Regions from separate parts of the Enterococcus sp. DIV0800 genome, predicted to be linked through region 1. Evidence: a T-box and tRNA genes for the amino acid it is inferred to sense, from the RefSeq annotation. Region 1 holds a T-box; the other regions hold tRNA genes.
The links. A T-box is a leader RNA that pairs with one kind of tRNA and senses whether it is charged. The one in region 1 lies ahead of argS (arginine--tRNA ligase), so its partner is inferred to be a tRNA-Arg.
Positions count from the first base shown of each region.

Region 1 (4,207 bases):
TAGTAGCTTCACTAGCTGGACTGATTTATTTAAAAAGAAAGAAATGGTCCTTTTCGAAACGAGTTGTTCTTGCCATGGCTGTGGGAATTATTTTAGGGTTGATCTTTAACCAAATGTTATCAAATGACCAAGGCGCTGTCTTATCGGATTGGATCGGCATCATCGGTAGCGTTTATGTAAAATTACTGCAGATGATTGCGATTCCATTAATTTTTGTCTGTGTCTTATTAGCTTTTACCAAAATTGAAATAAAAACGAATGTCTTGAAAGTCGGGATGACGATCATCGGTACATTAATCGTCACTGCCGGGATTGCCGGAATGGTCGGAATTATAACCGGATATTTTTCGAATATCGATGGAAATTCATTTAATATTTCTCAAACTGCTTTGCATTCTGCCAATGAGATTCAGAAAAGTTATGTTTCTGGTGGTGAGCAAACATTGACAATGCCGCAAAAGATCATTGCGATCTTCCCATCAAATCCCTTTTTTGATTTAACGGGACAGCGGCCGAGCGCTACGTTAGGGGTAGTCATTTTTGCTTTCTTTTTAGGGGTTGCCTATCTGAAGATTAAAGATAAAAAAGTGAAAGAAGCCAAGCTCTTTAAAGACATCCTAGATAGTGCGTATGAGATCATTATGTCAGTTGTGCGGCTCTTTATTTCTTATGCTCCTTATGCAGTATTGACGATTATGATCGCAACGATCGTCAATAATGATGTTTCTGCGGTTGTGAAGCTGGCGAAATTCTTTATTGTAGCGTACATCGGATTGTTTGTATTCTTCTTGATTCAATTATTAATTTTAGCAATTTGTGGGTTGCCGCCCGTTAGGTATTTGCAAAAAGCTTTTCCCGTTTTATCATTTGCTTTTATTACAGCTTCTAGCGCTGGATCGATGCCAATGAATATTGAGATGCAGGATGACTTACAGATTCCTCGCAGCGTTTCTAGTTTAGCCGCGTCTTTTGCAACTTCAATGGGAATGAATGGCTGTGCCGGTGTTTATCCAGGGATTATCATTGCGATTGTTGCGATGACGCAGAATATTAATCCACTGACACCGCAGTTTTTACTGTATGCTGGTTTTATCATTGCTATGACTTCGTTTGGAATTGCTGGAACAGGTGGTGGTGGAACAGTGGCGACGATTATTTCTTTATCAGCATTAGGATTGCCTGTCGGACTAGTGGGTGTATTTATTGCAGTTGAGCCGTTGATTGATATGGGTCGGACAGCGATTAACTTAAATGGTGGCGTCGTAGCCAGTGCTGTGACTTGTAAAATTAATCGGATTCGACTGTCGCAAGTAAAATAGAAATTCTCGCTTCCTCATTTTCATGGGGAAGTTTTTTTTATACAACATGTTTGAGATAAAAGCTTGCTAGTTTGTAAATATTCAGTTATCATGAATAAAAATAAACGATTAACGGATTCGTACGGATGATTATTCAAAAACTGGAGGAGTTTAGATGGAAAATATTTTTCATGGGAAAAGTTTTTTAAAGGAAATTGATTTTACGAAAGAAGAGCTGCTGTATTTAATTGATTTTGCGGCGCATTTAAAAGAATTAAAGCAAAAAAATATTTCTCATCGCTATTTAGCAGGCAAGAACATCGCCTTGCTATTTGAAAAAACATCGACCCGAACACGAGCGGCGTTTACAACTGCGGCGATCGACCTAGGGGCTCATCCAGAATATTTAGGAAAGAATGATATTCAGCTAGGTAAAAAAGAATCCGTAGAAGACACGGCGAAAGTTTTAGGTAGTATGTTTGATGGGATCGAGTATCGTGGCTTCTCGCAAAAAGCCGTCGAAGCATTAGCCGAATTTTCTGGTGTGCCGGTCTGGAATGGATTAACGGATGAATGGCATCCTACTCAAATGTTGGCGGATTTCTTAACCATCAAAGAACATTTTGGCAAACTCGAAGGATTAACGTTAGCGTATGTCGGCGATGGCCGCAACAATGTAGCCAATTCTTTACTGATTACAAGCGCGATTCTAGGCGTCAATATTTCGATTGTCACGCCAGAAAAACTTTTTCCAGAGGAATCGTTGATTGACTTAGCAAATAAATACGCAAAGCAGTCACAAGCTAAAATTTTAGTGACAGCGGATATTGACCAAGGTGTCGCCGGAGCGGATATTATTTATACGGACGTATGGGTGTCAATGGGAGAAGAAGCCGCCTTTAAGGAAAGAATTGATTTGTTGCTTCCTTATCAAGTCAACCAAGCGCTGATGGCAAAAACAAAAAATGCGGACACGATCTTTTTACATTGCTTGCCAGCCTTTCACGACTTAGCAACCGAGGTAGGCGAGGAAATCAAAGAAAAATATGGCTTAGCTGAAATGGAAGTAACCGATGAAGTCTTTCGCGGAAAACAAGCATTGCAATTCCAGCAGGCGGAGAACCGGATGCATACGATTAAAGCCATGATGGCCGCAACGCTAGGTGATCTCTTTATTCCAAAAGTATAAAAATTGCTGCTTGGACTAGTCAGATGAAGAATTTTCTGGTAGTATGGTGCCAGAATATTTATTTCATCAATGATAAAGAGAAATCTATGGTCTGTTTTTTAGCGAGTTCGGGCAGGTGGGAGCCGAATAAACAAAAGTAGATGGCGCACTTTTGAGGTGAAACGGCAGCTACCGTTATAGCCTGAGTGGGTCGTTTTTTACGACAAAAAGAGTGGTACCGCGGGAAATCTCGTCTCTGATGTTTTTAAACATCAGAGACTTTTTTTGCGAGTTTTTCTTCCCGCTTTAGCGGGTTAGAAAAAGCGTATGCGTAGGAGGATGGAATCATTTTTCTGCATTTTAGAAAAATGGTACCATGGAGACGAGTTAGCGGTCAGTTCTGCTTTTTCTTGCAGTGGGAGATAATCGAAATGAAATAGGAGGAATTTGGATGAATAATCAAGAAATCGTGGCACAAGCAGTTTTTGAAGTGGTCAAAGAAAATTTAACGTTGCCGGAAGTGGAGCGTTTACTAGAAAAACCGAAATCTGTGGATCATGGTGACGTGGCTTTTCCTACCTTCGCGTTGGCGAAAGTTTTTCGCAAAGCACCGCAACAAATCGCGGCGGAGTTAGCAGAAAAAATCAATCCTGATGCTTTTGAAAAAATCGAGGTTGTAGGTCCGTATTTGAATTTCTTTATGAAAAAAGAAGTTATTTCTAGTATGGTCTTGAAGCAAATAGCGAAAGAAGCGAGTCAGTTTGGTAATAGCAATATTGGTAATGAAGGTAACGTAACGATTGATATGTCTTCACCAAACATCGCGAAGCCGATCTCAATGGGACATTTGCGTTCAACAGTCATCGGTAATTCCATCAGCCTGATTTTAAGTAAGATCGGCTATCAGCCAATCAAGATCAATCACTTAGGCGATTGGGGCACTCAATTCGGGAAATTGATCGTGGCGTACAAAAAATGGGGTTCAGAAGAAAAAGTCAAAGCGGAGCCAATCAATGAATTGTTACGTCTTTACGTGGAATTCCATGAAAAAGCCGAAGAAGAGCCTGAATTAAATGACGAAGCGCGGGCTTGGTTCAAGAAGCTAGAAGAAGATGACGAGGAAGCACTAGAATTATGGAAATGGTTCCGCAGCGAATCATTAAAAGAATTCAACAAAATTTACAGTATGCTAGAAGTTGAATTTGATTCTTATAACGGCGAAGCCTTTTACAACGACAAGATGGATGAAGTGGTAACAATGTTGGAAGAAAAACATTTGTTGCAAACCAGTGAGGGTGCGGAGATCGTTAACCTTGATAAATACGACTTGAATCCAGCCTTGATTAAAAAATCGGATGGCGCTACTTTATATATTACCCGAGACTTATCCGCAGCACTTTTCCGGAAACGTGAGTACAACTTTGTTAAGTCACTTTACGTTGTTGGGAATGAACAAAGTGGACACTTTAAACAATTAAAGGCTGTCTTGAAGGAAATGGACTTTGATTGGTCAGATGAAATGGTGCATGTTCCTTTTGGTTTGATCACGAAGGATGGAAAAAAATTATCGACGCGTAAAGGGAAGATCGTTTTATTAGAAGAAGTATTAAATGAAGCGAAAGACTTAGCTTTCAAACAAATCGAAGAAAAAAATCCTGATTTACCGAATAAAGAAGAAGTGGCGCATCAAGTCGGTGTTGGCGCGGTAATCTTCCATGACCTGAAGAATGATCGCCTGAAT
Region 1 covers NZ_CP187898.1:1,616,614-1,620,820, reverse strand. The annotation lists gene IGI54_RS07900 (cation:dicarboxylate symporter family transporter) at 1-1,319, shown strand, start outside; gene argF (ornithine carbamoyltransferase) at 1,474-2,487, shown strand; T-box leader at 2,548-2,727, shown strand; gene argS (arginine--tRNA ligase) at 2,918-4,207, shown strand, end outside.

Region 2 (4,207 bases), 130 kb from region 1:
GAAAAAGGCTTTGTGGAAGTCAAAGGGATGACGCTGGAAAATCAGGGCATCGGCGCATTTCCGGATGCACCGACTTTGCGAGGCTTAAAGCATGTGGAAGAACTGCGGGTCGCACAGGCGATGGGCTATCATAGTTATGTTTTATTTGTCGTACAGTTCCCAACGGTTTCACGAGCGACGATTCATCGTCATATGCAGCCGGCACTGTATTTTGCGGTGGAGGGGGCATTGGCAGACGGCGTCACGGTTTTAGCGTATAATTGTGACGTAGATCAACAAAGTATTTCAATCAAACAGGCAGTTCCTTTTGATTTAACACAAAAATTTATTGACCCTAATCAATGAAAGGTGGAACAAGTATGATCAATTTAGGAATTATCGGTACCAACTGGATTACGGACCAATTTGTCCAAGCTGCTCACCAAACTGGCAGCTACCAGCTTGCGGCGGTTTACTCACGACGTTTAGAGACCGCTCAAAAATTTGGCGAAAACTATGGAGATGTGGAATATGCGACGGATTTGGTTACTTTTTTTGCGATCCAGCATGTTGATACGGTGTATATCGCATCGCCAAATAGTCTGCACTTTGAACAAGCGAAGCAGGCTATTTTAGCGGGAAAAAATATCATCGTTGAAAAACCCGCCTTTTCCACGCCGCAAGAAATGGACGAAATCATCGAACTGGCGAATCAGCAACGTGTTTTCTTTTTTGAGGCAGCCCGTAATATTCATGAGCAGGCCTTTAAAACCATCGCTGATTTTCTGCCGTTAAAGGATCGAACGATCGGTGCGGATTTTAGTTTCATGAAGTATTCTTCACGGTATGATCAAGTCTTAGACGGCGAAGAACCAAATATCTTTTCCCCTCATTTTTCTGGCGGAGCCTTAGTCGATTTAGGCGTATACCCGATTTATGCGGCACTAGCTTGGTTTGGGATGCCTAATGAGAGCTTGTATTTTGCAAAAAAAATTCAAACGGATGTTGATGGAATCGGCACGGGAATTTTGCGTTACGAAGAATTTGATGTGACCATTCGTACGGGGAAAATTAGTGACAGCTATCAACCAGCAGAGATCTATTTAAGTAATGGGACGTTAGTACTGGACGCGATTCACTCTATCGATGAAGCCGTCTTCCATGACCGTGATCATCAGCGAAAAATAAAATTAAGTGTGCAGCGGGTAGAAAATCCAATGGTTGAAGAAGCGGCGGCGTTTGCTGAAGTAATTTTGAACCCAACGGATCGAACATTAGGAACGAATTATGAAGAGTGGGTGGAATTGGCCCGCAATGTCAACCAAGTGTTGTATGATATGAGAAAAAGTGTAGGCATCGTTTTTGATGCCGACGAGAAATAGAGGAAATTATGGATAGTCAAACATTTGTGCCATTTTTACAAAAGAATTGGACAGAAGCTGGATTTCAACAGCCAGCATTGATCCAAAATAAAGTCTTTTCACCCATCACCGAAGGAAAAAATTTAGTCGGGATCGCCCCCACCGGAAGCGGCAAGACCCTAGCTTACTTATTGCCCTTACTTAACCAATTAGAAGTCGGTGTAGCTAGTCAAATCCTAGTCTTGACGTCATCACAGGAACTGGCGATGCAAGTCGTGGAAGTCGCCCGTAAATGGTTAGCGGGATCAGGCATGAAGGCGCAGCCTTTGATCGGCGGAGCCAATGTCAAACGCCAGCAAGAAGCCCTAAAGAAGAAACCGGAAGTGCTGATTGGTACGCCAGGACGAGTATTAGAATTAATCACCGCCAAAAAAATCAAGGCGGCCAATATCAAAACGCTGGTCTTTGATGAAGTGGATCAATTAATTCAAGGACAAAGCCTGCAACTGATCCAAAAGATCATGAAAGCCGCCGATAATCAGGCGCAACGCTTATATTTTTCTGCTACGGCGGATGTCGTGCTGGATGAATTGAAAAAACTTGAAACGGATTTAGAAGTGGTAGACGTTTCTAAAGAAGACAAGAGTCAAGGCGAAGTTCAACATTTCTATTTAGAAACGACGGATCGTAAGAAGGTGGATCAATTGCGTCGTTTATTGAATTTGCCGGAATTTTGGGGCATGATCTTTTTCAATCAGCTAAGCGATATGGGCAGTGGTGAAGAAAAATTAGCCTTTCATCAATTGCCAGTTGTTAGTCTAGCTTCAGATCAGTCAAAAATCGCTCGTAAAAACGCGATTGAACAATTTAAAAAACAGCAGGCACAAGGCTTATTGACCACCGATTTGGCAAGCCGCGGCTTAGACATCGAGTCACTGCCGTTTGTCATCAATGTAGACGTGCCATTAAGTGAAGAAAGCTATCTGCATCGAGCAGGGCGTGTGGGCCGAATGGGGCAATCCGGGGTCGTAATCACATTAGTTAGCCCGCAGGAGAAGGCGGACTTAACGAAGATCGCTAAAAAATTAGCGCTTCAGTTGGCACCGATTTATTTATTTGGCGGCGAGTTATTGACGGAAGAGCCAGTAAGACAAGCTGATCCAAAAAAGAAGAAACCAAAGAAAAGCAAAGGGAAAAGACGAAAATAAGTCTTTTCCTTTTTTTGATTTGATCAGCAATGAAAAATCTTAATTATAAAATAGACTTATTAAATCTTCGACGGCGCTTGCGAAAATAAGTTAAAATCGCTACAATAATAGAGATTCATATCAAGCCTGTTCTCGTAGCTCAGTAGGATAGAGCGATCGCCTCCTAAGCGATAGGTCGCTGGTTCGATTCCAGTCGGGAACATTATTAAATCTGCCAAAAACCACTGTTCATTAGGTTTTTGGTTTTTTTTTGGTCAACTTTAAAAAATGGTTTAGCAAAAGTTTACTTGTGGACAAGTGCTTGATCTAAATTTGACAACTGTATTCTTCGATTTAGCACATTATTACAAAAATAACATTAAAAAATGTTGAAAAAAACGAAATTGAGATTATAATTCGATTAATAATAAAAAAGATGTTGAAGAGAAGAGTAGCTTTTAAAGCTGTTACAGAGACCTCGGTTGGTGAAAAAGAGGGCAGTCAGAAAAAAGTGAAGATGAGCTCTGAGTTTTCTAAACGGTTTACGCTGTTTAGACGGAAGTACCCGTTAGCGTACCGAGTTTCAATTGGAACTGTCGAGGTGTTGCTCTGTAAAGACAACATAAATAAGGGTGGTAACGCGTATTCGTCGTCCCTTTGTCAATTTATTGGCAAAGGGCGGCTTTTTTTTGTTTCAAGAAAGAAGGAAGAGCATGGAAATCGATCAATTTATTAATGATTACGCAATAGAGCGCAAACAAACAAATTCACTGAAATGGGATGCTTTAGACGAGCGATATGGGGATTCAGAACTCTTGCCGTTGTGGGTAGCAGATACAGAATTTAAAACGCCTAAACCTGTGATAGCAGCTTTAGAAACGCGAATTCGTCACGGCATTTTTGGCTATTCGATTGTGCCAGATGATTACTTTGAAGCGTACGAAGGGTGGCAAAAACGTCATGAAAAAACACCATTTCAAGCAAATTGGTTGTCTTTTTCCACAGGTGTCGTGCAATCATTGTATGATTTGGTTGCTTGTTTTACGGAAGTTGGGGAGAGTATATTGATTCAGCCCCCGGTATATTATCCCTTCTTTAATGCCATTAAAGATCAGAAACGTAAGCTGGTGACTTCAGAGCTGATTCAAAAAGATAGTCATTATCAAATGGATCTAGTTGATTTTGAAAACAAACTACTAACAGAACAAGTAAAAGTATTTATTCTCTGCTCACCTCATAATCCAGTCGGGCGTGTGTGGAGTGAAGAAGAGCTTAGAAGGGTCTTAACGCTTTGTAATCAATATGGTGTTCTAGTCATTGCCGATGAAATTCATTCTGACTTGGTTTTTAAGCCCTTTACTTCGACAATCACGGTAGCCGAAGCAGCATCTTTAGAAAATTTGATTGTTTGTAATGCACCATCAAAAACGTTTAACCTAGCTTCTTTACTAACTTCTCACGTTTGGATTCCAAGTGTCGAGAAGCGAAAACAATATAGTGCTTGGTCACAAGCCCATCGGCAAACAGAAAATAGCTCATTAGGACAACTAGCAGCTAAAGCTGCTTATGAAACCGGGGATGATTGGCTTCAAGGGTTATTATCGGTAGTAGAATACAATTACACACTGGCTAAAAAAAAATTAACTAAAAATTTGCCACAAATTAGAATCAGTGAACTAG
Region 2 covers NZ_CP187898.1:1,742,037-1,746,243, reverse strand. The annotation lists gene sfsA (DNA/RNA nuclease SfsA) at 1-345, shown strand, start outside; gene IGI54_RS08505 (Gfo/Idh/MocA family protein) at 360-1,361, shown strand; gene IGI54_RS08500 (DEAD/DEAH box helicase) at 1,370-2,548, shown strand; tRNA gene IGI54_RS08495 (tRNA-Arg) at 2,677-2,750, shown strand; T-box leader at 2,958-3,187, shown strand; gene IGI54_RS08490 (MalY/PatB family protein) at 3,241-4,207, shown strand, end outside.
Region 2: it has a tRNA-Arg gene. The T-box ahead of argS (arginine--tRNA ligase) is inferred to sense a tRNA for this amino acid. The anticodon was not compared.

Region 3 (4,207 bases), 280 kb from region 1:
AAAACAACCGAAAAATGTCTTGGAAATCGGGACTGCCATCGGCTTTTCAGCTAGTTTAATGGCTGAATCCATCGGTAAAGAAGCTAAAATCACGACGATTGATCGGTTCCCAGTGATGATCGAAAAAGCCAAAGCGAACTTTGAAAAACTAGGCTTGACTGAGCAAGTCACTTTACTTGAGGGAGACGCTGCTGATTTACTGAGCACACTGGAAGGTCCTTATGATTTTATTTTTATGGACAGTGCCAAATCTAAATACATCGCCTTCTTACCAGAATGCTTACGCTTGCTAGCCGATAACGGTGTGCTGATGGTAGATGATATTTTCCAAGCCGGTACCGTGTTGAAAGACATCGAAGAAATCCCACGAAAAAATCGGGCGATTCATCGTCATTTGAATGAATTCTTAGAAAAAGTTACAAAATCTCCCGAGCTAACCTCCACCTTATTGCCATTGGGTGACGGTGTTGCCTTAATTTCGAAAAACAACTAATAGATACGGCGGAAATTTGAAACTTTTTTGAATTTCCGTCTTTTTACTTGTACCTGAAAAAATTCGGCGTACACTAAGGACTGAAATGGAGGAATTTCCTATGAAAAAGAAAATAGGAATCATCATATCAATCATCATAGTGTGTTTTGTCGGAATTGTTCTATTTAAAACGAAAGATTCCGCTCATGCCTCGAAAAAAATTGAAACACCCTTGGCTATCCCTGCACCAGTCATCATGGTACCTGGGACAAATGGCGATGTCGATCGCTTTGATAGTCTTGTGAATTCTCTAAAAGAAACAGAAAAAAATGTTGATGAAATAAAAATCACGGTTAACAAAGATGATTCCATTACTTCATCTGGACAATTTACGAAAGAGACGAAACGGCCAATCATCGCGATTGCTTTCGAAGACGGCTCTGACCCTTCTTTGCCTAAACAAGCACGGTGGTTCCAAAAGGCCTTGGAGTATGCTGAGAAACATTATACTTTCAATACCTATGACTACTTAGGTTATTCTAACGGCGGATTGATTATTACCGGCTACTTGGAAAATGAGCAAAAGAGTAATGATCCTGCACTTTATCATTTGATTACATTAGGGACTCCGTACAACGATACCTCATGGGACTACAACGAAAACAGCTCGACCTTTACCAAACCAAAGGCTGAGAGCGACTTGTTGAAGTATTACTTGAAAAATAAGCAGAATATCCCTAAAAACATAACGGTCTATAATATTGCCGGTAACGTAGATAACCAAAACACGGACACTACCGTTCCTTTGACTAGCGTCTTAGCTGGCCGCCTGATTTATGGCGATAGTGAAAAATATAAAGAAATCATCGTCAACGAGCAAGCCGATCACGGTTCACTAATCGAAAATCCGAAAACGTTGAAGCTGATCAAAGAATATCTATTTGAATCAGTAAAATAACTGATTAGGATTGACAAGCGTGTGTAGTTTTTCTATAATAGCAATTGTTGCAAAACTACTGTCACAGTAGCTCAGCCGGATAGAGCATCCGCCTTCTAAGCGGACGGTCGGGGGTTCGAATCCCTCCTGTGATATTTTTAAACCGTTAGGAATTTATTTTCCTAACGGTTTTTTTGTTGAATAATTTAGTTTATGCAGCCAGCTAAAAGGTAACTGTGTAAAACGTCTCCCCTCTTAGATAGAAAAAAAGTGTCCAGATGGTCCCTTCTGAACACCTGCGTTTTTATTCTTTCACGGCTTTTGGTGCTACTAGCAACCAACACATCGCTAATCCTAAAACAATAAATAGTCCTGCGCCTACGATATTTCCCTTCGTCAACATCGCAAAAGCGATTGTTCCAAAAAGACTTGCCACAGTTAAAACAATACCGGATTTTTGGATCGTTGTCAGATTGGCAAAAGTATTTCTAAAACCGATCGTCAATAATAAAGCGCCAACAAAAGAAGCAATCCCAAAAAGAATATGTCCCAGCAAAATAAGATTTTCCATGTCTCCACCTCCCTCAGAGCCACTATACTAGAAAGGTGGAAAGAAGACGAAAATTGTGCTTGTGAGAAAAAAGCGAAACACTTCATGAATAATTTCGATAGGACCACTTTTCTTATTCAATTTGATAGCGTAAAATCGTCTGACGTTTTTCAGGTGCTGTTTTGCGAGCATCATTGAGATAAATTTCTCGATGAGAGTAACTTTTTCGCTTTAATCCATTGGCTTCAGCGAATTGATCCAACTTTTGAAACGTTGCCGGTTCATCATCGAAGGAACCACGATGCAATACTTGCAGGCATTTGCCATCTTCGATCGTCTCAAAAGAAAGTTCATTTAATAAGTCATTGGGTTCTTTCTTTGCCACTGCAGCGACTGCGACCTCAAACATTCTTGGGTGATCCAGTTTGGCTGCCGTAACATGATCCGATATTCAAAACTATCCTTATCAGTAATATCTTCCACATTTTTGGTGGACCAGATTCCCTCTAAAGGAAAGATCGCAAACTCAGCGTATTCAAAATCCTTTTGTTGCTCTGGATGGAGCTGATAAAATTTTTTGAAGCTCATCTTGATTTTCCAAGCAGTTGGATATAACACTCCAACCCGCTCTGAAAAAGCTTGCTTATTGGGGTCGCCTACTCCTTTGATCGTAATAAATTTTTGCGGCGGGACTGTGACTACTTGCGGTATTTTTTTTACACCGTATAAAAACTTCTCCTCTTTTTTCCAATCGTATTTCATGGATGTACCTCACCTTCACTTTTTTTCTATTATAGCAAGGATATTCTAGCTGCGCAGTTCATGCTGAATCAGATATGTCTTTAGTTGTAATTGAATTGCTCCTAGTCTGAAACTTTGGTAAATTGATAAGAGAAGACTCGTGATTCGAAATTATCATATAAGGAGAAGACCTATGAAACTAATTGTCTTACCGCAAGCATTGTCCGTTTACCAAGTCGCGGCGTTAACTGAGCTGGACTTGTCTCAGCAGCCGTTGTTTATTGGTGTGACTGACGAAGAAATCTCTGTTGTTTCGGCTACAGATAAAGTTCCCGCTGACACTATTGAGCGGGAAGACGATTGGAAAGCCTTTAAAATCGAAAGTGTTCTAGATTTTAGTTTAGTTGGAATTCTAGCAAAGATCGCCCAGCTGTTAGCAGATGCCGACATTAGTATTTTTGCCGTCTCTACTTACAATACCGACTATATTTTAGTCAAAACAGAAAAACAGGCGGCTGCCAGCTCCATCCTCACTGCAAACGGGTATATGGTCGTATAAAAAAAGAAATCATTCTTCTAATCAGAGGAATGATTTCTTATTTTGTTTGTTGCCGAAATTGATGGATGCTTGCTGGAACCAATAGCGCGTAAAAAGTCATCAGGACCGCTAGCAAGAATAGACTTACTTTTAAAACACCCATGATCTGCGCATTCACTAAGATGCCAATATAAGGTAGATAGAAATACGGTCTTCCAATCAGGTTGCGTTTATGGACAATGCCCATCTCCACTTTATCCGTATTATCCCCTTTGACAAAATATCCTTCCAAGCGATCATCTACCGCCAAGACACGGCGCGTTTTGATTGCATTTCCTTGATTCTCATAATAGGTGATTGGATCGCCCACATGAATATCTCGCTCCTTATTTTTGACAAAAACCAATCCGCCTTTACGATATTGCGGCGCCATTTTATTATCTTCTACGACATAAGGAGTAACATTGAGTATTTTTGGAATAACAATCGTTACTAGTGCTAAGGCAAACAGAAAGAAGATCATAAAAATATATACTATGGTTATTTTTTTATGTTTACGCACGCGTGGTTTTCCTCCGAACAAAGATTTTCCTCTTATTATTATAATAGCATATTCAGCAAAAAAATCCATTTTTTCATTATGTAATGAATAAAAAAGGGGGATAAATTTTGAAAGATTTATACTTTATGTTAAAATTAATGAGCATACAAGTATTGCAGTTAAGTGTTTTTATAAAAAAAGGGGTGTTATCTTATTCCGTTTCTTAGAAATTTTAAAGTTGTTTTTAAAAAACTTCTAACGCGAAAACAACTTATCATATCTGTGGTTATTTTATTATCACTTATATTAGGCTCTTCAAAGTTTTTTTCTGACTTAAAAACAACAAATGTCCGTCAAATAACGGAGCATTGGTCTTTTTTTGTCAAGGATCGTTCGGACCATCTCGTCTTCGGTGAATCGGATCAGCG
Region 3 covers NZ_CP187898.1:1,898,203-1,902,409, forward strand. The annotation lists gene IGI54_RS09255 (O-methyltransferase) at 1-493, shown strand, start outside; gene IGI54_RS09260 (alpha/beta hydrolase) at 594-1,430, shown strand; tRNA gene IGI54_RS09265 (tRNA-Arg) at 1,491-1,564, shown strand; gene IGI54_RS09270 (Na+-transporting malonate decarboxylase, carboxybiotin decarboxylase subunit, madB) at 1,714-1,980, opposite strand; partial or broken gene IGI54_RS09275 (GyrI-like domain-containing protein) at 2,093-2,721, opposite strand; gene IGI54_RS09280 (ACT domain-containing protein) at 2,894-3,259, shown strand; gene IGI54_RS09285 (signal peptidase I) at 3,297-3,800, opposite strand; gene IGI54_RS09290 (MFS transporter) at 4,062-4,207, shown strand, end outside.
Region 3: it has a tRNA-Arg gene. The T-box ahead of argS (arginine--tRNA ligase) is inferred to sense a tRNA for this amino acid. The anticodon was not compared.